Regions from separate parts of the Pantoea sp. X-Soil-OKNW-556 genome, predicted to be linked through region 4. Evidence: predicted binding sites of a transcription regulator. Region 4 holds the regulator's gene; each other region holds the start of a gene.
The links. Region 4 encodes PurR, which represses purine synthesis genes. Its sites were predicted from a motif close to CANGCAAACGTTTGCNTG; they were not measured.

Region 1 (7,559 bases), 1.7 Mb from region 4:
TGACGATTGAACTCATGCTGGATTTCACCTTCAAGCTGATATTCAAACATCCCCGGACGACAGACCTGCATGGCGCGGGTATGGGCCAGCGCGCTGATTTCCCCGGCACGACGCAGGATGGCGATCTCTTCGGGTCCTTTGAACAGGCGCATATCATGCACCCACGGACGCCAGTCGGTGAGGGTATCTGGCGCGCTCAGGTTCTGACGGAAGCCACGACGCAGTTTTTCCAGCGCACTGAACACCAGTTTGTCGGCTTCGGCATACAACCCCTGGGCGTGATACACCACATCCAGACCGTTTAACAGTTGATGCAGTTGTTCGCCAATATCGTCCCACGGCAATGCCCGGTCCACGCCGAGTTTCGCCGGTGCCGCATCCTGGCCCAGACGACGGCCAAACCAGATTTCGGCGGTCAGATCACGCACGCGGTTGAACAACACGCTGTGGTTGTGCGTCTCGTCGCTTTTAATCAACACCAGCAACGCCTGCGGCTCGTTAAAACCGGTGAAATACCAGAAATCGCTGTTCTGACGGAAGGGATACTCGCTGTCGTTACTGCGCGTCACTTCCGGCGCAGCAAAAATCAATGCGGCACTACCGGGCGCCATACGGGCAATCAGCGCCTGACGACGTTGCTGGAAAGTTTCCAGTGTAATCATGTTTGCACTCCCTGTTGAAAAGCGGGCACGGCAGTACCCGGAATGACGCGCTTAGTGTAGCGTGGGCTTCTGTACTTCAGGTGCTGTCGGCGGTCGCGGCTGGGTGAAGGTGTCGTGACACAGCAGCGCGGCAACGCGCACATACTCAATCACCTCTTCGAGTGATTGCTCAAGCTCTTCCTGATCTTCATCTTCGTCGTAGCCCAGTTGAGCGATGGTGCGCAGGTCATCAATCGCTTCTCCGGTTTCGCCGGTGACCTTGTCCAGTTTCGGCTGAGTCACACCCAGTCCCAGCAGGAAATGGTTGACCCATCCCGCCAGCGCATCGGCACGGTCAAATACCGTGATGTCATCGTCGTCAGGCAACATCAGTTGAAACAGGAAACCCTCTTCATCCAGAGTGTTGGTCAGGCTTTCATGGAGCGCCTGCAACGGCTGCGACAGGCTTTGTGAAAAGGCCATGCCTTCGTTGGTGAGGTCGTGCACCAGCGTCTTCCAACTGTTATCCTGGTTACCGCCGCACAGGATGCCGCAAATCAGGCCGTGCATTTCGGCGGGTGTCATTCCCACGCCCTGCTGGGAAAGCGCCGCTGCCAGCGCGTTGTAAGTGGGCGTTGCGTTCTGTAAAGACATAAGCTTTGGTCGTCGTTGGCAGAATAAGTTCGTGTTATGCTACCACCAGGTGCCTCAGGGTTTCCAGAAAAGGGGTTGTAACTTCTCACCCAGGTCTATATAGTTGCGCTCCTCCCAAGCCATTGACTGCTAAGGGAGATGCGGGCGAAGTAATCAGTCAGGAAGGTGGCATGTCTGCACAACCGGTAGATATTCAGATTTTTGGTCGTTCGTTGAGAGTGAATTGTCCGCCTGAACAGCAAGATGCGCTGAATGCGGCAGCTGAGGACCTCAATCAACGGTTGCAAGATTTAAAAGTTCGCACTAGAGTCACAAATACAGAGCAACTGGTGTTCATCGCCGCGTTAAACATCTGCCACGAATTGGCACAAGAGAAAGGTAAGACGCGCGACTACGCAGCCAATATGGAACAACGTATTCGTATGCTGCAACAGACCATTGAACAAGCATTAGTTGAGCAAGGTCGCATAACTGATCGCCAGGGCACAAAGTTTGAATAACACTTCATGGTTATCGTGATACAGTAACGGTGAAGTAAATTTTCTCTGAGATGTTTGCATGCGGGCCAGTCCCCTGAGCCGATATTTCATTACCACAGAATGTGGCGCTCCGTAACTTGTGAGCATGCTCGGTCCGTCCGAGAAGCCTGATAGTTGCGACGACACATTCACCTTGAACCAAGGGTTCAAGGGTTACAGCCTGCGGCGGCATCTCGGAGATCTCCTCTTAGTTCCACTTCTGTTATCCCCCGGTACGCATGATATAGTGGCTGGCAACAGCCGACTTTGCCGGGGATATCATGTCTGAACCCTCATTTCGTGACCGACAAGACATTCGTCAACATGTGCGTCATCTGCGCCGCAACCTCACGGCTGAACAGCAGGAACAAGCCGCCGATTTGCTGGCAGAGCATGCGATAAATTTTGCGCCCATCAGCAATGCCGAACGTATTGCGTTGTTCTTGTCCGTTGATGGGGAGTTGAATACTCGCCCACTCATCGCCAAGCTCTGGCAACAGAAAAAACAGGTTTTCCTGCCGGTGCTGCACCCTTTCGCCCCCGGAAATTTACTGTTCCTGCGCTACACACCCGACACGCCACTCAGCCCGAATAAATTAAGCATCCCGGAACCGCCGCTGGATATCACCCAAATGGTCACCCTTGATCAGCTGGACGTGGTGATGGTGCCATTAGTCGCGTTCGACCAAAGCGGGCAGCGATTGGGTATGGGAGGCGGTTTTTACGATCGCACGCTACAAAACTGGCAGCAGCATGGTTTTCTACCGGTGGGGATTGCGCATGACTGTCAGCATGTTGAAACGCTGCCAGTAGCGACCTGGGATGTGCCGTTGCCGGTGGTGATTACACCGTCGAAATTGTGGCAGTGGTAACCGGGTTATTGCGCGATAAATCGCGCCGCTACGATAGCTGTAGCAGCGCGATGTTAAATCAGTACAGCAAGCGCGCGCGAATGGTGCCCGGAATCGCCTTCATCAGTTGCAGCGCTTTATCCGCCACATCCTGCTGTGCATCGATATCGATCACCACGTAGCCCATCAGCGGCGAGGTTTGCAGATACTGGGCGGCAATGTTGATGCCCTGCTCGGCAAAAATCTGGTTGATGGCGGTCAGGACACCCGGACGGTTTTCGTGGATGTGCAACAGGCGACTGGCGCTGGCGGCATGCATCGGCAACGACACTTCCGGGAAGTTAACGGCAGACAGGGTTGAACCGTTGTCAGAATACTTCGCCAACTTGCCAGAGACTTCCAGACCGATGTTTTCCTGCGCTTCCTGCGTCGAACCACCGATATGTGGCGTCAGAATCACATTATCGAATTCACACAGCGGTGAATTGAACGGATCGCTGTTGGTCGCCGGCTCCACCGGGAACACGTCAATCGCCGCACCCGCCAGATGTTTGTTGGACAAGGCATCGCACAGCGCCGGAATATCAATCACCGTACCGCGTGCGGCGTTAATCAGCAGCGCACCTGGCTTCATCAGCGCCAGTTCAGCGGCACTGATCATATTCTGCGTTGATGGGGTTTCCGGTACGTGCAGGCTGACCACATCACTCATGTTGAGCAGGTCAGACAGGTGACGCACCTGTGTGGCGTTGCCCAGCGGCAGTTTGTTCTCGATATCGTAGAAAAACACATGCATGCCAAGGCTTTCCGCCAGCACACCGAGCTGCATACCGATGTGGCCATAGCCGATGATACCCAGCTTCTTGCCACGAGCTTCATAGGAACCCGCTGCAATTTTATTCCAGATACCGCGGTGCGCTTTGGCGTTCGCTTCCGGGATGCCACGCAGCATCAGCAGCATTTCACCAATCACCAGTTCGGCAACCGAACGGGTGTTGGAGAACGGGGCGTTAAACACCGGCACGCCACGTTTTGCTGCTGCATTCAGGTCAACCTGGTTGGTGCCGATACAGAAGCAGCCAACCGCAACCAGTTTTTCAGCCGCAGCGAAAATCTCTTCGGTCAGTTGGGTACGGGAACGGATACCAATGAAGTGTGCGTCACGAACGGAGGACTTCAGCGTCTCCGCATCCAGTGCACCTTTGTGGAATTCGATGTTGGTGTAACCTGCTGCGCGCAGGTTATCCAGCGCACTCTGATGGACACCTTCCACCAGCAGGAACTTAATCTTGTCTTTTTCCAGTGATAACTCTGCCATTTCCCGACCCTATTCAGAATTCAACGAGGGCTGCCATAAGCCAGCCTTCTGTCAAAATATCAAAAAATTCGTTTGCAGCAAGACAATCGATTGCCTCGACCTCAGCACGCGTCAGCGCTACGGCAGCACAATGCCGTACAAAATCGGGATATGCGTACAGAGCGAAGAATGAACCTGCTGTTGATGACTGTTTTGTGACATAAGTCACCGAATTTCAGCATACGAAGAAAAGATGTTTTGCGTATGGAAATAAGCGGCGCTGCAACAGCGCCGGACAGATCATTTGGTAATGGTTTTTACGCCATCAGCAGTGCCGATCAGCGCAACATCAGCGCCGCGAGCTGCAAAAAGCCCTACTGTCACCACACCAGGCAGCGCATTGATGGCTTTTTCCAGCGCGATCGGATCGAGGATGCGTAGATTATGCACGTCGAGAATAATGTTGCCGTTATCGGTCACCACGTTCTGACGATATTCTGGCAGGCCGCCCAATTTCACCAGTTCACGCGCCACATAGGAACGCGCCATCGGGATCACTTCAACCGGCAGCGGAAAGTGGCCCAGTACATCCACTTCTTTCGAGGCATCGGCAATACAGATAAATTTCTCAGCCACGGCGGAGACAATTTTCTCACGCGTCAGCGCCGCGCCGCCGCCTTTAATCATCTGCATCTGCGGATTGATCTCATCAGCACCGTCGACATATACCGAGAGCGAATCCACTTCATTGAGATCAAACACATGAATGCCGAGGGATTTCAGTTTCTGCGTTGAGGCTTCCGAGCTGGAAACTGCGCCCTCAATTTGATGCTTAATCGAACCTAACGCATCAATAAAATGAGCAGCGGTCGAACCGGTGCCAACGCCAACAATGGTGCCCGGCTGCACATATTGCAGTGCTGCCCAACCTACCGCTTTTTTCAGTTCATCCTGGGTCATGGTATGTTTAAAACCTGTGCGACAACGAGGTGCGCGTAGTATAAAACAAGGCGGCGTAAAAAAGCGCGGCTGTTAAAGGCTTTGTAACTCAGTGCACAAAAACCATCTTTTGATTTTTTGTGGCATAGTACCCTCCATCCTGAACGAGAGAGAACAACAATGAAACGCCCGGATTATCGAACGCTTCAGGCGCTGGATGCTGTGATTCGTGAACGCGGCTTTGAGCGCGCCGCGCAAAAACTTTGTATTACGCAGTCTGCGGTGTCGCAGCGTATTAAACAGCTGGAAAATTTATTCGGTCAGCCGCTGCTGGTGCGTACCGTACCGCCGCGCCCGACGGAACAGGGGCAGAAGCTGCTGGCGTTGTTGCATCAGGTGGAGCTGCTGGAAGAGGAGTGGCTGGGTGATGAAAACGGTGGCACCACGCCGCTGTTGTTGTCACTGGCGGTCAACGCCGACAGTCTGGCAACCTGGCTGCTGCCCGCATTGAAAGATGTGCTGGCCGATTCCCCGGTGCGCCTCAACATTCAGGTCGAAGACGAAACCCGTACTCAGGAGCGCTTGCGTCGTGGTGAAGTAGTGGGTGCGGTGAGTATTCAGCCACAACCCTTACCGAGCTGTCTGGTTGATCAACTGGGTGCGTTAGATTATCTGTTTGTAGCTTCACCCGAGTTTGCCAATCGCTACTTCCCAAATGGCGTGACACGTTCGGCGCTGCTGAAAGCCCCGGCCATTGCCTTTGATCATCTCGATGATATGCATCAGGCGTTTCTGCAACAGAATTTCGATCTGTCGCCGGGTAGCGTACCCTGCCATATCGTTAACTCGTCGGAAGCCTTCGTCCAGCTGGCTCGTCAGGGGTCGACCTGCTGTATGATCCCGCATTTGCAGATTGAACGTGAACTGGCGAATGGTGAGTTGGTGGATTTGACGCCCGGCTTGTACCAGCGCCGGATGCTGTACTGGCATCGCTTTGCCCCGGAAAGCCGTCTGATGCGCCGCGTCACCGATGCATTAATTGCCCACGGCCACCGCGTATTGCGTCAGGATGATTTAGCGGCCTGACAGCAGCACGAATTCGTAGCGGCGCGAGTTATCACGCACAGGATTGAGCGATAAATCGCGCCGCTACGGAAACATTACGGTGTATTCGGTTTGATATCGAATACCACATCCACCTGATCGTCAAAGTGAATGGTCTGCTGCTCGTAGGTTTGCTGCGCTGAGGTATCCGCCTCTGGTGCCGCCGCTTTGAACATGCGTGCCATCGGCATCGGCTGATAGTTGGCTACGTGATAGCGGATGCTATACACCGGACCGAGTTTCGCATTGAAACCTTCCGCCAGTGCTGATGCCTGCTGAGTTGCATTGGCGATAGCCGCTTTACGCGCCTGATCCTTATAGGTCTGCGGATTTGCCACGCCGAGATCGACAGCACGAATCTCGTTCAACCCGGTTTTCAACGCCCCATCCAGCAGTTCATTCAGCTTCTCCAGCTGACGCAGCGTCACCTGTACCTGGCGTACTGCGCGGTAGCCTTTCAGTACCGACTTCCCCTCTTTGGTGTAATCGTACTCCGGCTGGGTGCTGAGGTTAGCAGCATCGATATCTTTCTTCTCGATGCCATTTTTTTGCAGAAAATCAAAATATTGTGCAACACGGCTATCGGCCTGCTTTTTCGCATCCGCCGCGTCTTTCGATGAAACATTCACCACAATCGAGAGCGTAGCAATATCCGGACGTGCCTCGACACTTGCCTGCCCTGATGTCACCACATGCGGCCCATTCGGCAGCTCGTCGGCCTGAACCATCGCAGGCAATGCGCCCGCGCTCATTACGGCGGCCAGCGCCAGTGCTTTGAGTTTCACGAAAGTCCTCCTTGAAGATTCAATTCTGAGGTCGCCACTATGGCGAAGCCTGCTACACATTACCATGCGTGATGGTCTGAGTTTTGATTCAACGAAAAGTTCGGGCACTCTGCTGTTTTATCGTCTCCGCGATCACAAAATAATCACCCTGTATTCGCTGAATTTGCCTACCAGTGTTTCTATTAAAGAGACACTCTGACCTCCGGGAGCGTTCCACGATGACAGAGCAACCGATAGCCCAACCCCACGTTTGTGTCCGTGCCGGGCGCACACGCTTTCTGATGCTTGGCCTGGTGTTTATCAACATCATTATTAATTACATGGACCGTACCAACCTGTCGGTCGCCGCCACGACAATGGCCGGTGAATTACGCTTCACGCCGCTGGAGATGGGGTTAATTTTCTCTGCCTTTGGCTGGATTTATGCCGCCTTACAGATCCCCGGCGGTTTCCTGATCGATCGTCTGGGCGCGCGGCTGGTGTATGGCGTCGGGCTGTTTGTCTGGTCGATGGTGACGGCGCTACACGCCTTTGCCGGTAGCTTTCTCGCGCTGTTTGGCCTGCGTCTGGGCGTCGGTGCCTTTGAAGCCCCGGTGATGCCCGCCAACAACCGGGTGATCTCCAGTTGGTTCCCGGAACAGGAGCGCGCCAGCGCCATCGGTATTTACTCTTCGGCGCAGTTTGTCGGTTTAGCCTGCATGACCCCGCTGCTGTTTCATGTGCAGGATGCGTTTGGCTGGCGCGGCTTGTTTCTGATTACCGGTGTCGCA
Region 2 (7,559 bases), 1.5 Mb from region 4:
TATCCACGAGCAGCAGGTTTTCTTTGGTGAGCTGACCTTTACGCCTGGCGCGGGGATGGTCACCGGGCTGGATCGTGGACTTAATCAGATGATGGGTGATATGTGGATTCAGGACCGTCTTGGTGCACAGACACCCGACGGAACGGTGGAGGATGTCAACATCCCGGCCGTATTGAAGAAAATTTGAAATCACACAGCAAAATAAAAAACCCCGCAACGCGGGGTTTTTTATGGGTAGCGATTAAGGCATTGGCCAGTCAGCAGGCGTCTGGCTCATCACCTCAACAAAGGCATTTTTGGAGATTTCCATAAAGTTATGCAGATTCTCCATACTGAGGGTGATCCCCATCAGGCCAGTGACAAACCAGCAGGACATACCCAGGCCGATTCCGCCGCACATCAGCGCCATCACATGGTGGCTGTTCTGACGAAAACGAATTTTCAGGGTGCTGGCGAAAAACATCATTACTGCGCTCAGCAATTCCCAGCGCATAACGATAAGACTGGTGGTTAAAGTAGCCATCTGCAACGAACCTCTATGAATCAGTAACATCCCTGACATTCATCGGACATCACTGGCGGCAGAGAAGGAAGGTCAGGGAGGCCCTTCAGGCCGTCGAACTACGCATTAAACTGTGACTTGGGTCACATTATATCATCCGATTTGAAAGTTTGAACAAAATTTATACCTGGTATGGTAGAAAAAAATTTATCGATGCAGCTAGAGGATTCGCGCGATAAATCGCGCCGCAACGACAGCATGCGGAAATTTATGGCGTAGCCACGGATTTATCGCGCACGTATCGGCAGCGTAAGGAAATTTATGGCGTTGCCACGGACTTATCGCGCACGTATCGGCAGCGTAAGGAAATTTATGGCGTTGCCACGGACTTATCGCGCTCGTATCGACAGCGTGCGGAAATTTATGGCGTTGCCACGGATTTATCGCGCACGTATCGGCAGCGTAAGGAAATTTATGGCGTTGCCACGGACTTATCGCGCACGTATCCGCAGCGTAAGGAAATTTATGGCGTTGCCACGGACTTATCGCGCACGTATCGACAGCGTGCGGAAATTTATGGCGTTGCCACGGACTTATCGCGCACGTATCGACAGCGTGCGGAAATTTATGGCGTTGCCACGGATTTATCGCGCACGTATCGGCAGCATGCGGAAATTTATGGCGTTGCCACGGATTTATCGCGCACGTATCGGCAGCGTAAGGAAATTTATGGCGTTGCCACGGACTTATCGCGCACGTATCGGCAGCGTGCGGAAATTTATGGCGTTGCCACGGATTTATCGCGCACGTATCGGCAGCATGCGGAAATTTATGGCGTAGCCACGGATTTGTAGCGGCGCGATTTATCGCGCACGAATAGACAGGGCAGGGAGCGCCCGCGCGGGGCGCGCAGGCAAGGTTAGCGAACCGGGCAGCACTCGCCGGTAGTACGCTGGGTAAAGCTGGCCATATTCTCGTTGCAATCAAAGCTCACCAGACGTGGGCGCTGAATCATCGCCTGGCGACGCATGGTATGGCGATACGCGGTGGGCGTTTGCGAGAACTGACGGCGAAACACGCGGGAAAAGGTTTGCTGTGAGTCGTAGCCGTACTGCATAGCGATATCAAATACCGGACGTTGTGTCTGACGCAGAGCCTCAGCGGCCAGCGTTAAGCGGCGTTCGCGAATATAACCGCCCAGCGTTTGTTTCGTCACGGTACGGAACATACGTTGCAGGTGCCATTTGGAATAACCTGATTTCGCCGCTACTTCATCAATCGACAGAGTTTTATCCAGATTCTGATCGATCCAGTGAGTCAGTGAATGAATGATTTCCTCTTGCATCATAACCACATCCTTCTGAGTAGAGATTCGAAGTTTCAATGGGGAGCGAGTATAATTCCTCAAGTTAACTTGAGGTAAAGAGCGAAATGAAAAAAGAACGCAACTACCCGAAACCGGTGCTGACGCCGGGTGAAGTGGCGAAGCGCAGCGGTGTGGCGGTGTCGGCTTTGCACTTTTACGAAACCAAAGGATTGATCTCCAGTACGCGTAATAACGGCAACCAACGGCGTTACAGCCGTGATGTGCTACGCCGCGTGGCGATCATTAAAATTGCGCAGCGCATTGGTATTCCCCTCGCCACGGTCAGCGACAGTCTGATGCATGTGCCGGCTAACAAGCGCATGTCGACCCAGGAATGGGATGCGCTGACGCAGCACTGGCGTGAGGAACTGGATAAACGCATCGAAACCCTGACGCGGCTGCGTAACGATCTTGATGGCTGTATCGGCTGTGGTTGCCTGTCAATGCGTGACTGTCCATTGCGTAACCCTGGCGACCGTTTGGGCGAGCAAGGTTCAGGGGCGGTTTTGCTCGATCCGCAACAGGACGAGCAGAAACGCTGAGGCGACATCATCTATACTTGCTGGTCCAACCATTGGTCAGGAAGCCATGATGATCACTGTTCACCATCTTGAAAATTCTCGTTCACATCGGGTGCTGTGGCTGCTGGAAGAGCTGTCAGTGCCTTATCAGATCAAACGTTACCAACGTGAAGGCACCCTGCTGGCGCCCGAGTCGTTGAAGAAAGTCCATCCGTTGGGGAAATCTCCGGTGATCACCGATGGCAATCGCGTGATCGCGGAATCTGGCGCAATCCTGGAGTATCTGGCCGACAAATATGACGCCGAATATCGATTAAAGCTGTCCGATGAAGATGCGCAAATTGCGGCGCGTTACTGGCTGCATTACGCCGAGGGGTCGTTGATGCCCCTGCTGGTGATGAAACTGGTGTTCGGGCAGTTGGGTAAAAAACCGGTGCCCTGGCTGTTGCGCCCGGCCGGTAAGGCTCTGAGCGCCGGGATCCAGAAAGCCTGGCTGAACAAGCAGTTGAGATTACATGGGGATGTGATTGAACAGCACCTGAGTCAGCACCCTTACTTCGCCGGTAATCGTTTTAGCATCGCCGATATTCAGATGAGTTTTCCGCTGCTGGCGATGCGTGCGCGTACCGGCCTGCGTGATATGCCTGCCAGTCAGCACTGGCTGGAAGGGCTGGAACAACGCGCCGCCTGGCAGCGGGCGATTGAGCAGGGTGGCCCGATCAATTTCAGCCAATAATCATGTTGCGCAACCCGGCTATCATTTGGTTGCGCAACAAAAATGCGCATAAAAATTCCTATAATTTCCAGTCTGTTCCACTGAAACTCGCGCACGCCGGGGCAGCGAAACTACGTTGCATTTCTGTTATGCAATGAGGATTATCCTGTATCGATGCAGATTAGCAGTTGAAAATCTCAGGCCAATCACCGGATAATCGTTTGCCTTTTTTCTGAGTTCCCCCTTTTACGACCAGAAATACGCGACTACGTAAACGTTTGCGTTGTTTCTCCGTTGGAGAAACGTGCACCAGGATGGCAGGCAAACGTCAGTCGTGCGGCCACTCACAACAGCAAAAATTCAGAGGATTAATTATGTCTGGCGAATCTCGCCCGGCCAGTGGAAAACTGGACGGCTGGTTCAATATTTCAGCACGCGGCAGTAGCGTGCGTCAGGAAGTGCTGGCGGGCTTAACCACCTTCCTGGCGATGGTCTACTCCGTCATTGTGGTACCGGGTATGCTCGGCAAAGCGGGCTTCTCACCGACCGCGGTATTCGTCGCTACCTGCCTGGTGGCGAGTTTCGGTTCGATCATCATGGGGTTGTGGGCCAACCTGCCGATGGCGATTGGCTGCGCTATCTCGCTGACGGCGTTTACCGCCTTTAGCCTGGTGCTAGGTCAGCACATCAGCGTGCCGGTGGCGCTTGGTGCGGTGTTCCTGATGGGGCTGCTGTTCACCCTGATCTCGGTGACCGGCATCCGAGCATGGATTCTGCGCAACCTGCCAATGGGCGTAGCGCATGGTACCGGCATCGGTATTGGCCTGTTTCTGTTGCTGATCGCGGCTGACAGCGTTGGCCTGGTGGTGAAAAACCCGGCGGCGGGTTTGCCGGTTGAACTGGGCCACTTCGCCTCCTTCCCGGTGATTATGGCGCTGGTGGGTCTGGCGGCGATCTTCGGGCTGGAGAAGCGCCGTGTCCCTGGCGGCATTTTGCTGACCATTGTGGCGATCTCGATTGTCGGACTGATTTTTGATCCGGCAGTGAAATATCAGGGGCTGTTTGCCATGCCGAGCCTGAAAGATGCCAGCGGTCAGTCGCTGGTGTTCAGCCTCGATATCATGGGCGCGCTCAAACCCGCGGTGCTGCCGACGGTGCTGGCGCTGGTGATGACGGCGGTGTTTGATGCTACCGGCACCATCCGGGCGGTGGCCGGCCAGGCTAATCTGCTGGATAAAGACGGCCAGATCATCAATGGTGGCCGCGCCCTGACCACCGACTCTGTCAGCAGCCTGTTTGCCGGTCTGCTGGGCGCTTCCCCGGCGGCGGTCTATATCGAATCGGCGGCCGGTACGGCGGCGGGCGGTAAAACCGGTCTGACGGCGGTGGTAGTGGGTCTGTTGTTCATGGTGATTCTGTTTATGTCGCCGCTGGCGTATCTGGTGCCGGCGTATGCTACTGCTCCGGCGCTGATGTATGTCGGTCTGCTTATGCTCGGCAACGTGGCGAAAATCGATTTCAATGATTTCGTTGATGCCATGTCCGGCCTGCTGACGGCGGTGTTTATCGTGCTGACCTGCAACATCGTCACCGGCATTATGCTCGGCTTCGCGGCATTGGTGATTGGTCGCCTGTTTGCCGGTGAGTGGCGCAAGCTGAATATCGGTACGGTGGTGATTGCTGTGGCATTGGTGGCTTTCTACGCCGGTGGCTGGGCCATCTGACCTGAAATTTTCCTGAAATCCGAATTATTCGCTTTCCTTGTACTGCCGCACGTCGGGTTTTCCCGTCGTGCGGCGTTTTGTTTTACACTTTCCTGCGCAACAAACATCGCTTTAACGAAAATGATTCGCCTAAGGAAAGCATGGAAATCTTCTTTACCATTCTCATCATGACACTGGTTGTGTCACTCTCTGGTGTTGCGGCACGTATCTTGCCGTTTCAAATCCCGCTGCCGCTGGTGCAGATCGCGGCCGGTGCAATGCTCGCTTGGCCGACCTTTGGTCTGCATGTCGATTTTGATCCCGAACTGTTTCTGGTGCTGTTTATTCCGCCCTTGCTGTTCGCCGACGGCTGGAAAACACCGATTAACGAATTTCTGCATCACGGTCGTGAGATCATCGGACTGGCGCTGGTGCTGGTGCTGATCACCGTGGTGGGTATCGGCTATCTGATTTACTGGCTGGTGCCGGGTATCCCGCTGATTCCGGCCTTTGCGCTGGCGGCGGTGCTGTCACCGACCGATGCGGTGGCGCTCTCCGGTATCGTTGGGGAAGGGCGCATCCCGAAAAAAATCATGTCGATTGTGCAGGGCGAAGCCCTGATGAACGACGCATCCGGCCTGGTGTCTCTCAAGTTTGCTGTCGCCGTGGCGATGGGCACTATGGTCTTCACCTGGGGCGGTGCCAGCGTCGAGTTCCTCAAAGTGGCGGTTGGCGGCCTGGTGGCCGGGGTCGCGGTTTGCTGGCTGTATGGCCGCTCGCTGCGTCTGCTGAGTCGCTGGAGCGGTGACGATCCGGCAACGCAGACGGTGTTATTGCTGCTGCTGCCGTTTGCCTCCTATCTGATTGCGGAACACCTTGGTGTCTCCGGGATCCTCGCGGCAGTGGCGGCCGGTATGACCATCACCCGTTCCGGTATCATCCGCCAGGCTCCGCTGGCGATGCGTTTACGCGCCAACAGCGTGTGGCAGATGCTGGAATTTGTCTTCAACGGCATGGTGTTCCTGATGCTCGGCCTGCAACTGCCGGACATTATTGAAACCTCGGTGGCACAGGCCAACGCCGATCCCAATGTCGAGCTGTGGATGCTGTTCACCGACATCGTGTTGGTGTATGCCGCGCTGATGGTGGTGCGTTTTGGCTGGCTGTGGATGATGAAACGCGCCAGCCTGCGTTTCCTCAAGAAAAAGCCGCTGGAATTTGCCAGCTACTCCCTGCGCGAACTGCTGATTGCCTCGTTTGCCGGGGTGCGCGGGGCGATTACCCTTGCCGGTGTGCTGTCAATTCCTCTGTTCCTCAGCAACGGTGACCCGTTCCCGGCGCGCTACGAGTTGGTATTCCTCTCTACCGGCGTGATCCTGTTTTCGCTGCTGGTTGGTGTGGTGCTGTTACCCATCCTGCTGCGCGGCATGGAGAGCACCGATAAAGCAGGCCATCGACGCGAAATTCAAAGCGCGCGTGCCGCGATGGCCAGCGTGGCGATCGAAAGCCTGCAAAAGATGGAAGCCCGGCTGGAAAAAGACACCGAAGAAAACATCGATCCGGAGCTGTTGAAAGAGGTCAGCCTGCGGGTGATTGGCAATCTGCGCCGTCGCGTGGTCGGGAAAGAGGAGCTGGAGCAGGCGCTGTTTGCGGAGAACCTTGAACGCCGCTTCCGTCTGACGGCGATCCGCGCCGAGCGCGCCGAGGTGTATCACCTGCGCGCCACCCAGCAAATCTCCAACGAAACCATGCAGAAATTGTTGCGCGATCTCGACCTGCTGGAAGCCTTGCTGATCGAGAAAGAAGAGTAACCGCTGCGCCGCGAATCAGACTGAGATTCGCGGCGCATTATCCGGCCAGTGCTCACGACAGCAGGCAATCCACGCCTGAGCGCTACGTGACAAATAACTGCCTTCCCGCCAGATCAATCCCAGGCTCCACTTCAGCTCTGATTCCAGCGGCAGCCACAGCAGTGATTGCTTATCCAGCCGTTGGCAAATCGGTTCCGGCAGGATCGCCAACCCCATTTCCGCCTGCACCATCGCGGCGAGGAAGTCCCATTGACCGCTGCGCACCGCGATATTTGCCGTCAACCCAAGACGATGAAAGGCCTTCATTAACTGGCGATTGAGCGAAAATTCTTCGTTGAAAATCAGCAACGGATGTTCCGCCAGCTCACCCAGCCCCAGATGGGTACGATTGAGCCAGGGCGCGGTGCGCGGCAGCAAAACGCATAACGGATGGTGCATCAACTCCAGTGTATTCAGTGGCAAATCGGCGTCGACCGGCAGCGCCGTCAGCGCGATATCGAGGCTGCCATCCAGCACCGCCTGCTGCACCGTCAGGCCGCCAAACTCGGCGATTTTCAGTTCCACACCCGGATAACGACGGCGGAAGGCAGAGATGGAACCGGCAATTTGCATCCCCACCATTGGCGGAATGCCCAACCGCAGCTCGCCGGTCTTCAGTTGGGTGATGTCACCGATCTCAGCTTCCAGTTGGTGAAACTCCTGCAAAATCGCCAACCCACGCTGATAAACCGCCTGGCCGCTATCGGTAAGATGCAGCTTGCGACCGTCGCGCAGCAGCAGCGTGCAGCCCAGCTCCTCTTCCAGTTGGCGCAGCATTTTACTGATGGTGGGCTGTGTGACGTAAAGCTTCTGCGCGGCGCGGGTGAAGCTTTGTTGGCGCACCACTTCGGTAAAGTAGCGCAGGGCGCGGACGTCCATAGAAGTATTCCTGATTGGCATAG
Region 3 (7,559 bases), 1.5 Mb from region 4:
CCTGCCGTTCGTCTCCAAACTGATTCCGCGCGGTCCGGGCAACCCGATCGAGCCGCCGAAAGGCGCGGAAGGGGGTTCTGGCACCGAAACCGGTATCCAGCCGCAGTACGGCGTGCCGTATGGCGTGGAGCTGAACGCGTTCCTGTCACCGTTTGGTCTGCCGTGTAAACAACCGGCGTGGGGCTATGTCTCTGCCGTTGACCTGAAAACCAACGAAACCGTGTGGAAAAAACGCATTGGTACGGTTCGCGATAGCGCGCCGGTTCCGCTGCCGTTCAAGATGGGTATGCCGATGCTCGGCGGCCCGATCACCACAGCCGGTAACGTATTCTTCATCGGTGCGACCGCAGATAACTACCTGCGTGCCTTCAGCACCAACACCGGTGAAATGCTGTGGCAGGCACGTTTGCCAGCAGGCGGCCAGGCAACGCCGATGACCTACGAAATGGATGGCAAGCAGTATGTTGTCATCGCTGCCGGTGGTCACGGTTCGTTTGGCACCAAGCTGGGCGATTATGTGATTGCCTACGCACTGCCGGACAATAAATAGCGTAAATAAAACAGGCGGACTCAGTCCGCCTGTTTTATGCATTCAAAACCGTAGCGGCGCGATTTATCGCGCAGTTTTAAAGGCGCGCGATAAATCGCGCCGCTACGCATCAATGCTTCCGCAGCACCCGCGCATTCAACACCGCACACAACGCCATAATCACGCAGGTTGCCAGAAACACTGGCCGCATGCCGAAAGCCCCGCCGACAAAGCCGCCAAACAACGGGCCGCTCACCTGACCGACATACTGCGCCGACGTTGAGTATCCCAGCATTTTCCCCACCTGGGTTTGCGGCACATTGTGGCGAATCAACGCCGTGACGCACGGCATCAGCCCACCCAAGGCCATCCCCATCAGAAAACGCAGCACCACCAGTTGCCAGGCTGCGGTAATAAACGCCTGAGGAATCAGCAGCAACGCGCATGCAATCAAACCATAAATCAGTACCCGGCCATGACCGATACGGTCGGCCAGCCGTCCGAGACGTGGTGCAGAAAGAATGCTGCCGAGTGCAGCGGCTGCCATCACCAGGCCGGCGGTGACGGTAATCGCGTGGTCGCCGCTGACAAACTGCCCGACATACAGCGTGATAATCGGTTCAATCGACATATTGGCGAAAATCAATAACATGCCGGATAACCACATCAAACGTACCACCGGCAGGTTCACCGCTTTCTCATCGGCGCTGCTGCTCTGCACCGCCTTTTTCGCCTGACGCGGCGCTTCTTTCAGCAAAAAAGTGGTGGCGAGAAAAGCGAGAAAAATCACCGCACCGGTCAGCCAAAAGGTATGACGAATGCCGATCAACGGCGGCAGCACGCCGCCCAGTAACGGCCCCACCACATTACCCGCCATAATACCGGACGACAGCATACCCAGCGCCCAGCCGGTCTGCTCTTTCGGCGTTTGTGCCGCCACCAGGATGGTGGAGCCGGATGCGTAGCCGCCGAGCAAACCAGCCAGCAGACGCAACGCCACCAGTTGCCAGGGCGCGGTTGCCATACCAATCAATGACATGGCAATCGCCATCCCCAGGCTGGCGCGGATCAGCATCAGTTTGCGACCATAGCGATCCGCCAGCTTGCCCCACAGCGGCGCAGTCAGCGCAGCGCTGAGGAAGGTAGCGCCATAGGCCGCCCCCGACCAGCGTGCAATCGCTGCCGGTTCCTGCACCCCGAGTTGCTGTACATACAACGGCAAAAACGGCAGCAGAAGCGTCATCGCCACGATGGTGCTGAAGGAACCGAGTACGCAGACGAACAAATTTCGCCGCCAGTGTTGCTGTTCAGGCGCTAACGCCGTTGGAGGTTGCTGCATGATGATATCCCTGTTTTAAGCTGACATTCAGGCTAACAGCGGTATCGTGTCGATAACAGAGCGACCGGGATATTTGCCACGCAGCGCGCTATTGTTGCCAAAATGCAACAATCAGTTCTCACCCAATGCGGTGATCAGCGCATCGCACAATAACGTCACTGGCGAGGAGGGTTCTGGCTGCGTTTTCAGCAGCAGATAACTGTGCAGGCGATCCATTTGCCACTCCGGCAGCACCTGCACGATATCCCCCTGCGCCAACGCTTCACGCGTCATATAAGCCGGTAGATAGGCAATACCGGTGCCTGCCAGCGCCGCATTCAGCAATGCCATGCTGTTATTGGCACGGAAGCGACTACGAACATCCAACGCCAGCCGCTGCTTATCACGGCGAAACGGTAGCGCAGCGGTGTGGGCTGGGCCGTGGAACAGCAACAAATCGTGGCGCGTGAGCTTTTCGGGATGATCGATAACCGGATGCGCGGCCAGATAATCAGGCGCGGCGTACAAGCCCCAGTCAATGGTGCTCAATTCGCGATAATCAGGGGTTTCTGGTGCGCGCGCGCGAATGACGATCGCCACATCCGCGAGGTTCGAAAGGTCTTCACTGACACGATCGGTCAGTTCAAGATCAACATTGATATGGATATGGCGACGAATAAAGCGGTTTAACGTCGGCACCACGCACTGGCAGCCAAAGGTCACCGGTGCCTGCAAACGCACGTTGCCGGTCGGCAGTTGATGCACCTGTTGGACAAAGGCATCAGCGCGATGCATCTCATCCATCAGGCGGATGCAAAAGGGATAATAGGCCTGGCCAAGTTCCGTCAATGCCACTTTACGCGTGGTGCGCTGCAATAATTTGATGCCGAGGCGTACTTCCAGCCGGGCAATTTCACGGCTGACATAGGATTTTGATACGCCGAGGGTGCGGGCTGCTTCGCTAAAACTTTGCCGTTCAACCACGCGCGCAAACAGCATCATGGCGGTGAGATTGTCGCTGTTGTCCATTGTCCATAACCGGCAGAGTAAGGGAGAACAGCAGCTTAAAAGGATTAGTGCGGAATAGCACCTGATTTCCCGCGCCCACATGGCAACGGGAAATCAGGTTGGCGACTCAACTGGCCACCGCCAGCGGAAATAACAGACGATCCGGTTCGACACGGCGCTGACGACGCAGCTGACCCGGTGTGACGCGGAAGTAGTTTTTAAAGGTGCGGGTGTAAGCCTGCTGCGTGTCGAAGCCGTAGCTCATCGCCACTTGCAGGATCGCCTCATCACTGTTCAGTAACGTCAACGCCGATTCGGTCAACCGACGCTGGCGAATGTACTCAGCCAGTGAAAATCCGGTGTGCTGACGAAACAGACGTTGCAGATGCCAGCGGGAATACCCGGAACGGCGTGCGACTTCATCCAGATGCAAATCGTGTCCTAAGTTGTCTTCTATCCAGTCCAGCAAACTGCGGATAAATTGACTCTGATTCATGGCTCCTCCTGATACGACGTGATGTCCAGTGAAGCCACTTTAGCGCGTTAAATTTATCCCTTAATTAGCGGAAAATTAGCGCAGAATTAGCAAGGGGAAAACGGGTGTAATTCTGCGCTAATTTTCCAGCGCTACACTTTGTTCATACATTTGGGAGGGCATCATGCGTGTGCTGCTGGTTGAAGATGATGAAATGATTGGCGCGAACTTGCAGCAGGCGCTGGAGGCCGCTGGCTGGTCGGTGGACTGGGTACGGGATGGCGTGTTTGCCACCAATGCCTGGACTGAAGGCGGCTACAGCTGCGTGTTACTCGACCTGGGCTTACCGCGGGAAGATGGCATCCATGTCCTACGCCGCGCCCGTACCCGTGGCGATATGACGCCGGTGCTGGTGCTGACCGCGCGTGATACCGTGGCCCAGCGTGTTCAGGGACTCGACAGCGGTGCCGATGATTACCTGCTAAAACCCTTTGATTTACAAGAGGTCCTGGCGCGAATGCGAGCGATTACCCGACGTCGTCACGGTGCGGCGGATTCCCTGTTAGGCAGCGGCGACGTGCAGCTCGATATGATGACGCGTGAAGTGCTGTATAAAGGGCAGCGTGAGCAACTTACCGCGCGTGAATACGCCCTGCTTTATGCGCTGCTGGAGCGTCCGGGCGCCATTCTTTCACGCGAACAACTGGAAAACCGCATCTACGGCTGGGGCGAAGAAGTCACCAGCAATGCGGTTGATGTCTTAATTCATGGCATGCGCCGCAAGCTGGATAACGAAGTGATTCGCAACGTGCGCGGCCTGGGGTGGCGAGTCCCTGCAATATGAAACCCTTCACGTTTATGCGTTCCCTGCGTAATAAATTGCTGACTACCCTGTTGCTGATGCATCTGGCGATGATCGGTGGTGTCACCTCCTATTTTTACAGCTGCTACGGCGACATGATCGGCACTATGAAGGACGATCAGCTGGCAAAAATCGCCGATGCCTGGGCCAGCAGCAAACGCATTCCTGCCCTGATGCCGCTGATGCTCAACGCCGATAAACTCAAAAGCGCCTATGTGGTGCAATTGTGGGATGACAATCAGCAGCTGCGCGCCAGTTCCTGGCCGGAGTTGAATGCGCCATTGCAAAATAAAAAAGGCTGGAGTGACGTTAAGATCGGAGATTGTGAAGACTGCGACTGGCGTGTCTTCAATCGCCCCGGCGAACCCGGCAGTGAAATCGCTGCCATTCAGGTGCTCTACAACATCGGCTATATGAAAAGCGTGATGGTGAAGCGCGCACTGTCAGCCATTATTCCGTTGATTTTAATGATGCCGCTCTCGCTGCTGGTGATCTGGCTGGTGGTGCGCGCCATTACGCGCGACTTACGCGTGGCCTCGCGCCAGATTGCCGCCCAGGAGATGTTGCATCCCGACAGCGTCCCCCCGGATGGCTTACCGGACGAAATCCTGCCGCTGGTTGCCGCCTATAACTCGCTGCTGGATAAACTGCGTGCTGCCTGGTCGTCACAGCGCCAGTTCCTCGAAGATGCCGCCCACGAACTGCGCACGCCGGTCACCGCCGTGACGTTGCAGCTGGAGAACCTACGCCAGCATATTCAACCGGGCGAGGCCAGCCGTCAGTTTGATCAACTGGAAGCGGGCGTGACCCGTACCCGCCATCTGGTGACACAGCTGCTGAACATCTCGCGCCAGGAAGATCAGTCGGTGGTCGCCACGGTAGAAAATATTGAGCTGGAAGACCTGCTGAAGGAGAGTATCGAGCAGCTGATGGTGGTGGCCGATAAGCGCGGGATTGATATCGGTTTTAACGGCACTGCCCACTACCGCATCCAGGCCAGTCGTTCCGATTTACGCAGCCTGTTTGACAACCTGATCGGTAATGCCATGCTGCACACCCCCGAAGGCAGCCTGGTGGATGTGCTGCTGCATCGCGTCGGCAATCACACCGTGGTGGATATTGTTGATAACGGGCCGGGTATGCCGGAAGGCTTTATCGAACGCGCGTTTGACCGCTTCACTCGCTCGCCTGATGTGCAGGCCCAGGGTAGCGGCCTTGGGCTGTCGATTGTTCGCAGCGTGGCGCAAAAACACCGTATGCAGGTGGCACTGTCGAACTGCCTCAATCCGCAGGGTCAGATTTGCGGTTTGCAGGTGCGAGTTACCCTCCCTTAATAGCTGTCTCTCATCCGTAACGGCGCTGTTTATTCCTGCTCCTCATCCGTAGCGGCGCGATTTATCGCGCTGTTTTTTTGTGCTGTGCCCCTCCACGCAAAAAGATGCGCGATAAATCGCTCCGCTACATCCGATTCCCCCATAAGCATTTTGCAACGCGTCGCGACAACGTAAACGGTTGCGGGGTTCCGTTCGATCCATGACATTTATGTGACATAACTCTCATTTTTGGTGAATGGAATTGCAACACTTTTTGACAAACGTGATCAAAATCTATTTTCTATCGGACTGATACAGGCACCCTACGCGAGCTTTAAAAACCGGCAGCTCAGACCGGCTTAAAACAATTCACCGCCCACCCCTGGGATCGACTGACACCGATCGCGCATTTTTGCGACGATCACGAGCATGTGGTTAACGATAATGAAATATAAAGCATTGATAGCAGGGGCCTTACTGGCCAGCAGCTGGACCGGCGCGACCCAAGCAGCAGACAGCAACCCGCAATACCTTTCCGACTGGTGGCATCAGAGCGTCAACGTGGTGGGCAGTTATCACACCCGTTTCGGACCACAGTTTAATAACGACGTGTATCTGGAATACGAAGCCTTTGCCAAAAAGGACTGGTTTGATTTCTACGGCTACGCCGACCTGACCAACTTCTTCGGTGTGGGCAACAGCAACGCTAACGGTATTTTCGACCACGGTTCGCCGCTGTTCATGGAAATTGAGCCGCGTTTCTCCATCGATAAGCTGACCGGTACCAGCCTGGCGTTTGGTCCGTTTAAAGAGTGGTACTTCGCCAACAACTACATCTACGACATGGGCCGCAACGCGTCGCAGCGCCAGAACACCTGGTATATGGGTCTGGGCACCGATATCGACACCCATTCCGATGTGGGCCTGTCGCTGAACGTGTACGCGAAATACCAGTGGCAGAACTACGGTGCCGCCAACGAAAACAGCTGGGATGGCTATCGCTTCAAGGTGAAATACTTTGTGCCGATTACCGACCTGTGGGGCGGTAAGCTGAGCTATATCGGCTTCACCAACTTCGACTGGGGTTCCGATCTGCGTGACGAAACCGGTCCATCACGTACCAGCAACTCGATTGCATCCAGCCACATTCTGTCGCTGAACTACGACCACTGGCATGTTTCTACCGTGGCGCGTTATTTCCACAACGGTGGACAGTGGGCTGATGGCCAGGAGCTGAACTTCGGCAATGGTCCGTTTGAAGTGAAATCAACCGGCTGGGGTTACTACCTGGTTGTGGGTTATAACTTCTAACTTAGCTAACGCCACCTTCATCCGTAGCGGCACGATTTATCGCGCAATGTTTTCCGGCACAGCGCCGAATTGCGCGATAAATCGCGCCGCTACGGGGTAACATCGGTGACTAAATTCTTGGTTTGTAAGCATTCACCATCCACGGCACACCGAACTTATCGGTGAACATGCCAAAACCATTCGCCCAGAACGTCGGCTCCCAGCTTTTTGTCACCTGCCCGCCGGCAGACAACGCATCAAACCAACGCTTGCCCTGCACTTCATCTGGCGTGGAGAGACTCACTGCAAAGCCGTTGTAATGCGCCTCACGATTCCCATCACTCAACATAATTTCGCCCTGCCCGATGCGCAGGTGCGCGTGCATGATATGTTCCGGCGGAAAGGTCATCCCGGAAGGACAACCTTCTGTGGATTCCGTCTCCGGCATATCGCCAAAGGTCATTTTAAACAGCAACTCGCCGTCAGTCGCCTCAAGGTAGAATGCGATGGCCTCTTCGCAGCGGCCGTCATAAAACAAATAAGGGGTAATTTGCATGGTCGGTTCTCCAGAGTGAACGCCCGATGCCAAGTGTAGTGGCTGCCAGCCAAACAGGACGCGAGCCGGGCCGCACTCTTACCTTTGTTGACAATAGCGCCGGAACAGCTGCGCCATATAGGCGCTCATCGGCGTCAACGCCGTGTCCTTACGCTGAATCAGATAAAAGTTTGCCTTGGGTAACGGATCATCCAGCTCCAGCGCCACC
Region 4 (7,559 bases):
CGTTTAAGCCAGAAGCGCATTACGATAAACATTACCCAATAGACGCTGGCGGTGGCGACGCCACAGCCCACGCCACCCAGCGCTGGCATGCCGAAATGACCATAAATGAACACATAGTTGAGTGGAATATTGGTCAACAAACCGAGGAAACCCAGCACCATACCGGGTTTGGTTTTCGACAAACCTTCACACTGGTTACGCGCCACCTGAAAAAACAGGTAGCCAGGCGCACCGAACAGCAGGGCATGGAGATAGCCTTCGGCTTTGGCGGCCAGCAGTGGATCAATATCATGCATGGCATGAATCAGATAGCCTGCGTTCCACAGTACCACCATGATCAGCAGCGCGACAAAAAACGCCAGCCAGTAACCCTGACGGACTTGTTCCGCGATGCGCTCACGTCGTCCCGACCCATTGAGTTGCGCAACGGTAGGCGTCAATGCCAGCAGCAAACCATGACCAAAAAGAATGGCGGGGAGCCAGATAGATGTGCCCACCGCAACGGCGGCCATATCCGTGGCGCTTACCGCACCGGCCATAATGGTATCCACGAAACCCATTGCGGTCTGAGCAACCTGAGCAAGGATGACCGGGATCGCAAGGGCCAGCAATTGACGCGCTTCTGTTAAATACTTCTGCACGTATCACCTGCATTTTAATAATAAGAAGAGAACGGGGAGAAATCCCCAAAGAATGCGCGGCCTAGTGTACCGGTCTGTTGACGCTTAGCCAAACTTTGTTCGCATTTTGTTAAAACGATTGTGTAAATTTCACGCGCCGCCAAATTAAACCCGAACGGGGCAGCTGTGATAAACTAGCGCAAACTTCGCAGAGGCTGAGATTATGTTTACTGGAATTGTACAAGGTACGGCAGAGATTGTTGCAATCGAAGAAAAAGAGTTGTTTCGCACCCATGTCGTGAAACTGCCGGAAGAGTTATTGCCGGGGCTGGCGCTGGGCGCATCAGTGGCGAATAACGGCTGCTGCCTGACGGTAACAGCGATTGACGGTGACCAGGTGAGCTTTGACTTAATCAAAGAAACCTTACGGATTACCAACCTGGGTGAATTGCAGGTGGGTGATGTGGTGAATATTGAGCGCGCTGCAAAATTCAGCGACGAAATTGGCGGTCATTTAATGTCCGGCCATATTATGACCACCGCAGAAATCTGCAAAATTATTCAGTCAGAAAACAACCGTGAGGTGTGGTTTAAATTACAGGACCCGGCGCAGATGAAATATATTCTGCATAAAGGGTTTGTCGGTATTGATGGTATCAGCCTGACGGTGGGTGATGTGACCAGGAGTAAATTCTGTGTGCACCTGATCCCGGAAACGCTGGAGCGCACCACGCTTGGCGCGAAGAAGTTAGGTCACAAGGTGAATATCGAGATTGATCCGCATACCCAGGCTATTGTCGAAACCGTTGAGCGCGTGTTGGCACAACGTGAAGCAGCCGCTCTGGCGCAGCAGCAGTCCGACGAGAGTGAATAACCTGGCATTCGTAGCGGCGCGATTTATCGCGCTGTTTTAAAAGCGCGTGATTAGTCACGCCGCTACAAAAGGGAGGTTAACGCGCGACGCGCAGGCCGCCCTCAGCCCCACGGCTGAAAACCACTTGCCACAGCTGAATATCACGCGCGCGGAATGCACCAGCGCAGGCATTGAGATAATAGCTGAACATGCGTTTAAAACGATCACCGTATTTTTCTGCCAGCTGCGGCCAGGCGTCAAGAAAACGCGCATGCCAGGCCATTAGCGTGGTGTCATAATCCGCGCCGAAATTGTGCCAATCTTCCATCACAAAATGTGACTCACTGGCATTAGCAATCTGGCGTACGGAGGGCAGGCAACCATTCGGGAAGATATATTTATCGATCCAGGGGTCAACATTCATATCGGTTTTAATTGCCCCAATGGTATGCAGCAGAAAAATACCGTCCGGCTTCAAATTACGATCCGCCACCTCAAAATAGGTCGCGTAATTTTTGGGACCGACATGTTCGAACATGCCGACTGAAACGATACGGTCAACTTGCAGATTCAGGTCGCGATAATCCTGCAACAGAATGGTGACGTCCAGACCGGCACAACGCTCCTGTGCCATCTTCTGTTGCTCTGCCGAAATGGTGACACCATGCACTTTCACGCCATAATTGCGTGCGGCAAACTCTGCCAGTCCACCCCAACCACAACCAATATCAAGCAATGTCATGCCGGGTTTCAGTTGCAGCTTGCGGCAAATCATATCGAGTTTGTCTTGTTGCGCCTGTTCCAGCGTCTCGGCCTCTTTCCAGTAACCACAGGAGTACTGCATAAAGGGATCAAGCATCAGAGAAAACAGGTCGTTTCCAAGATCGTAATGCTCTTTACCGACAATCCAGGCGCGTTTTTTCGATTGTAAATTGGTCAGACGCGCGGCTGCGATACGCAACGTGTCTTTAAAATGATGCGGTAATTGTTGATCCAGGTGGTGCTTCAGTACGCGGTGGAAAAACATGTCGAGATTTTCACAGTCCCACCAACCGTCCATATAGCTTTCACCTAAGCCCAATGAACCTTCTTGCAGGACCCGTTTAAAAAAATCCGGATGCTTAACCTGAATATCCCAGGGGCGAGTGCCATTAATGGCAATATCAGCCCGTTCCAGTAATTCATGGGCGATACGAAACCAGTGGTTTTCTTCAAGGCTCACTTCTTCTATACACGATGAACTCATAGCTTCTCCATCACCTTTCCGATTTCAACCTGAGAAAAGAATAGTCAATTTCTCCAGGCTTGTGAGAGAACTCACGGAAAATCCGTGCGCCAGATATCCGACGTTTTACAGAGGTATGAATCTGAATAGAAATGTCTGGCACAACACAGGGGAGAATATCGTGCAGACGCCATCCCAGCGACAGAGTCGCTTAATAGTAATACATTTATGTTATTGATTTGTTACAGAATTGCTGACCCACGCAGTATATGCTTACGTGGGTCAATATTCAACGACTTATCGTTAGGATGCTAACTAAAGTTGTTGCGTCAGTGATTATCTTCGCAGGCTAAGGAGTTGTGAGCAACATCACTTTGTGCGTTTGCCGTACGTTGCCAACCGAAACCGGCCCAGGCGAGTGCAACGGTAGCGAGCATCACGAGGCTGGTGCTATGCAGCGCTTGTTGTAATCCAGCGGAAACGACCAGGCTGGCGACAAAACATAATCCGAGTTGTAGCAAATTTTGCAATGAAGCAGCTTTGCCTGTTGCCTGGGGGAAGGGCAGCAGGGCACTGGCGACCACAATCGGATAGATAGCCCCATTTGCCAGCGCCATACCACAGAACGGCAACAGCAATGCCCACAGCGCGGGGGCGGAAAGCTGCGCAACCGCAAACAGGCTAAGAATGCTCAGGCTGTAGATCACCAGTAACCACGGCAGCAGTTGTTTCCCCTGAAAACGATTCAGCAGCGCGCGGCAGCCAAATCCACCGATCAGGAAGGCGATAGTTTGCGGCACATAACTCAGGCCAATATCTGCCGGTGATAAACCGGCATCGGCGAGGATAAAGGGCGAGCCGGTCAACCAGGCAAAAAAGCTGGCGGAACAGGCAGAGTAGATCAATACGTTGCCGCTATAAGTACGCGATACCAGCAGCGTCAGCCAGCCAGGCTGCGGCGCTCGCATGGTGTCGGCTCGTACGGGATTCGCCAGACGCAGGGTGCCAATAAGCAACACCAGGGTTATCAGTGTCAGCAGCAGAAAGATACTACGCCAGTGAAAATGGCCCATCAGCCAGGCACCGAGTAACGGGGCGAGCGCCGGAGACAAGGCGACCAGCGGCATAATGGTTGCAAAAACTTTGTTGGCCTGGTTTTGCGGATAACGATCCACCACCAGCGCCTGCCAGCTAACAGCGGCAGCGCAAACACCCAGCGCCTGCACAAAGCGCAGCGCCAGCATCAAACGGACGTCGCTCACCCACAGCATGCCCAGACAACCCAGGGCAAAAATCGCTAATCCCGCCAGCAGAACCGGTTTACGTCCGAAGCGATCTGACAGCGGTCCCCAGAAGACCTGCGCACAGGCAAAACCACCAAGGAACAGACTCAGACTGGCGCTGATGGTACCGGGGGCGGTAGCAAAATCCTGCTGCATGGCACCGAATGCCGGCAGGTACATATCCGTAGCAAGAAAGCCCAGCATGCTGAGTAAAGCAAGATAAGGCAGAAATCCTTTTGATGACAACATGGTAATTCTCTTTAGACAGGAAAACGCGGAGGAGTGTAAAAGCGTGCGCCAGGTTTTGTGAAACGCTAATATTTGCGCGGTGCTATCAAAAAATTTGCAGGCAAAAATATGTGGTCTGAATATGCGCTTGAAGTGGTAGATGCGGTGGCCCGCAGCGGTAGTTTTAGTGCGGCAGCACAAGAGTTACATCGGGTGCCTTCTGCCATCAGCTACACGGTACGGCAGCTCGAAACCTGGCTGGCGGTGCCGTTGTTCGAACGTCAGCATCGGGAAGTGGTGCTGACGGCAGCCGGGGAGCATTTTGTCCGGGAAGGGCGTAGTGTTATCAAAAAAATGCTGGCGACGCGGCGGCAGTGCCAGCAGTTGGCAAATGGCTGGCGTGGTCAGCTGAGTATCGCGGTGGATTGCATCGTTAAACCTCATCGCACCCGACAACTGGTGAAGGATTTCTACCGCCACTTTCCCGACATGGAGCTGATTATCAGTTATGAAGTGTTTAATGGTGTCTGGGATGCACTGGCCGATGGGCGGGTCGATGTAGCGATTGGGGCCACTCAGGCGATCCCGGTCGGTGGGCGTTTTGCCTTTCAGGATATGGGCGCGTTGAACTGGCGCTGCGTGGTCAGCCCCGATCATCCGTTGGCAAAAAGTACCTTGTTGGATGACGAGACGTTGCGGGCCTGGCCTTCTCTGGTGCTGGAAGACACTTCGCGGGCGTTGCCGCGGCGCATGACCTGGACGTTGGATAATCAACGCCGGCTGGTGGTGCCGGAATGGGAAACCGGCGTCGACTGCCTGCTGGCGGGACTTTGCGTGGGGATGGTGCCGGGCCATTTAGCCCGGCCATTACTGGATAGCGGAGCATTAACCGAGTTACCGTTACCCACGCCGTTCCCGGATAGCCCATGCTGCGTCAGTTGGTCGGAACAACGGAACTCGCCAGCTCTGGGTTGGTTGCTGAGTTATCTCGGCGATGCCGAAACGCTCAACTATGAATGGTTGAGCGAAACGGAAACCTAGCGGCGGTAGTCGCGGAACGGGCCGTCAGCGACTGAACGGCGTTCAATTAGCGTTGGCTGAACTTCAATGGTTTGCGGTTCTTCACGTTTGCTGGTGATACGATCCAGCAGCATTTCCAACGCTTTTTCACCTAACTGAGCTTTGGGTTGATGAACGGTGGTCAGCGCCGGCGTGAAATAACGTGCGTTGCGCACGTTGTCATAGCCGATCACTGAGATATCCTGCGGGACCCGCAGACCCATTTCATCCGCAGCACAGATCGCGCCCATCGCCATGATATCGCCACCGCAGAACACAGCAGTCGGGCGTTGCTTCTGATTGAGGATCTGCTGCATCGCCTGATAACCGGATTCCGGTTCAAAATCGCCCTGCACAATCCACTCGGGCCGCACGGTGATGCCTGCCTCATTTAGCGCCTGCATGAAACCGGCATGGCGGCCACCGCCGGTGTTGCGCTCCATTTGTCCGGGGATGGCACCAATGTCACGATGACCGCGTTCAATCAGGTAACGCCCGGCGAGATAGCCGCCCTGAAACGCATTGTCCTGCACCGTATCGGTAAAATCGCCACGCGATGCGCCCCAGTCCATCACCACCATCGGGATATTACGGTTCTCTTCCAGCATGGTCAGCAGGTCGTCAGGGTATTCTGAACACATCACCAACAGGCCATCGACACGCTTCTGCGCCATCATCGACAGATATGCGCGCTGTTTTTGCAGGTCGTTATGCGCATTGCCCAGGATCAGCGTGTAGCCGCGATCGAAACAGTGATTTTCCACCGCCTCGATAATCTCGGCAAAATAGGGGGCTTCACTGGAGGTGGCCAGCAGCCCCAGCGTTTTGGTGTGGTTGACTTTCAGGCTGCGCGCCACGGCGCTGGGCGAGTAATGCAGCTCTTTGATCGCTTCCCATACGGCGTTACGCGTCTCTTCCGCGACAAAACGCGTTTTGTTGATGACATGCGAAACCGTGGTGGTGGAGACACCGGCGCGTTTCGCCACATCTTTAATTGTTGCCATGAAAATGGTACTCCCGGGCTTATCGCAACTAACTGATAAGTATATTGTTAAACGTTTGCGTCTGCTAATGGTTTTGCGCCCCGATTTTCGGGGCGAATGGCGAAGAAAAAGACATTAACACCTGGTCAATAACGCTTTAACTTGCCGCAAACACAGCGTGCGCAAAATCTGTTGCGCAACGAAAGGCGGCGATTCTAGCAAGCTGGCGCGGATAAGACGAGATTTTTGCCGGAGGCTGTGAGAAAATTACGATAACCCTTCATTTATTGTGACTAAGGAGTTGTGATGAGTACAGACCTGAAACTGGCGCTGTTTACCACTGTGGGCGCGCTACTAATGATTATCGTGTTCAGCTTCACCGCGATCCTTCATTAATAAAAAAGCCGGACCTGAAAATCAGGGTCCGGCTTGTTGTTTTATCGGGTATCGGGCGTTTTTTAGCGGATAGTTTTGGGGGTCATCATACGGCGTGCCCCGACGTAGTGTTTCAGCCAGTAATCCTCACCCAATGCACTGATTTGAATATCTTTACCGGTACGAGGCGACTGGATAAATTTGCCATTACCAAGATAAACACCGACATGATCGGCAGTGCCGCGATTATTGATGCGGAAGAACACCAAATCCCCTTTCTCCAGCATATCGCGCTTAATCGGTGCCGCATCCCGCAGGTGATACATTTCGTTGGCGGTGCGCGGGAATTTATATTTGACCAGGTCTTTGTAGGCGTACCACACCAGACCGCTGCAATCGAAACCGGTATGCGGTGAAGTGCCACCCCATTGGTATGGTTTACCAATCTGCCCCATCAGCTTGTTCATCGCGGTTTCGCGTGCTTTCTGATAGCGCTGACGGTGAGAATTGCTCATCTTGATGGTGGTCAAATCGCGGTCATCGTCCTGCTTCGCGCTTCTCTTCGCCAGACGTTGGTGACCATATTTTTTTGACGGTGATTTCAGCAGGGCTTTCTTGCTGCGGGTTTTATGCAGCGCCGTTTCCATTTTCGGCTGTTTTTTCAGCTTTAGCTTCTGAACACTGGTAGCAAGACGGGATTTTTTGGTGCTGGTTTTTACCGGACGTCGCTTGCGACGCTCATCTTCGCGCGCACTTTTTTTCTCAGCGTTATGCAAACTGGCATTGATGGGCGCATGCGGTGACGCAGAAGCCACATTAAAAAACAGTTGGGCGAAAGCCAGCATAAAAAGCGTAATGAGTAAACGCATAGTCCGGTACAGGTTAAGCAGTCTGAAGAAACAGCCCGCAGCTATGTTAGAAAAATCTGATCAA

Region 1: a site for PurR is predicted at 4,062-4,079, ahead of serA (phosphoglycerate dehydrogenase). Genes of this name have one in related genera too.
Region 2: a site for PurR is predicted at 3,372-3,389, ahead of AC6I8T_RS01795 (NCS2 family permease). Genes of this name have one in related genera too.
Region 3: a site for PurR is predicted at 5,694-5,711, ahead of AC6I8T_RS01980 (nucleoside-specific channel-forming protein Tsx). Genes of this name have one in related genera too.

What each region holds. Positions count from the first base shown of each region.
Region 1 is NZ_AP035990.1:3,634,129-3,641,687, forward strand. It holds gene pepP (Xaa-Pro aminopeptidase) at 1-662, opposite strand, end outside; gene AC6I8T_RS16950 (YecA/YgfB family protein) at 714-1,295, opposite strand; gene zapA (cell division protein ZapA) at 1,466-1,795, shown strand; RNA gene ssrS (6S RNA) at 1,835-2,018, shown strand; gene AC6I8T_RS16965 (5-formyltetrahydrofolate cyclo-ligase) at 2,095-2,685, shown strand; gene serA (phosphoglycerate dehydrogenase) at 2,744-3,982, opposite strand; gene rpiA (ribose-5-phosphate isomerase RpiA) at 4,262-4,921, opposite strand; gene AC6I8T_RS16980 (LysR family transcriptional regulator ArgP) at 5,081-5,986, shown strand; gene AC6I8T_RS16985 (oxidative stress defense protein) at 6,061-6,789, opposite strand; gene AC6I8T_RS16990 (MFS transporter) at 7,008-7,559, shown strand, end outside.
Region 2 is NZ_AP035990.1:399,978-407,536, forward strand. It holds gene AC6I8T_RS01765 (ATP-grasp fold amidoligase family protein) at 1-187, shown strand, start outside; gene AC6I8T_RS01770 (YjcB family protein) at 242-523, opposite strand; gene AC6I8T_RS01775 (hypothetical protein) at 824-1,342, shown strand; gene soxS (superoxide response transcriptional regulator SoxS) at 1,422-1,850, opposite strand; gene soxR (redox-sensitive transcriptional activator SoxR) at 1,934-2,410, shown strand; gene AC6I8T_RS01790 (glutathione S-transferase family protein) at 2,460-3,125, shown strand; gene AC6I8T_RS01795 (NCS2 family permease) at 3,479-4,828, shown strand; gene AC6I8T_RS01800 (Na+/H+ antiporter) at 4,969-6,618, shown strand; gene AC6I8T_RS01805 (LysR family transcriptional regulator) at 6,634-7,536, opposite strand.
Region 3 is NZ_AP035990.1:449,986-457,544, reverse strand. It holds gene AC6I8T_RS02010 (glucose/quinate/shikimate family membrane-bound PQQ-dependent dehydrogenase) at 1-550, shown strand, start outside; gene AC6I8T_RS02005 (MFS transporter) at 660-1,868, opposite strand; gene AC6I8T_RS02000 (LysR family transcriptional regulator) at 1,980-2,876, opposite strand; gene AC6I8T_RS01995 (helix-turn-helix domain-containing protein) at 2,983-3,351, opposite strand; gene AC6I8T_RS01990 (response regulator) at 3,515-4,174, shown strand; gene AC6I8T_RS01985 (sensor histidine kinase) at 4,171-5,526, shown strand; gene AC6I8T_RS01980 (nucleoside-specific channel-forming protein Tsx) at 5,950-6,816, shown strand; gene yjdN (VOC family metalloprotein YjdN) at 6,926-7,351, opposite strand; gene AC6I8T_RS01970 (LysR family transcriptional regulator) at 7,430-7,559, opposite strand, start outside.
Region 4 is NZ_AP035990.1:1,915,313-1,922,871, forward strand. It holds gene AC6I8T_RS08880 (MATE family efflux transporter) at 1-641, opposite strand, end outside; gene AC6I8T_RS08885 (riboflavin synthase) at 844-1,494, shown strand; gene cfa (cyclopropane fatty acyl phospholipid synthase) at 1,571-2,719, opposite strand; gene punC (purine nucleoside transporter PunC) at 3,028-4,230, opposite strand; gene punR (DNA-binding transcriptional activator PunR) at 4,339-5,250, shown strand; gene purR (HTH-type transcriptional repressor PurR) at 5,247-6,272, opposite strand; gene cydH (cytochrome bd-I oxidase subunit CydH) at 6,558-6,647, shown strand; gene AC6I8T_RS08915 (C40 family peptidase) at 6,710-7,495, opposite strand.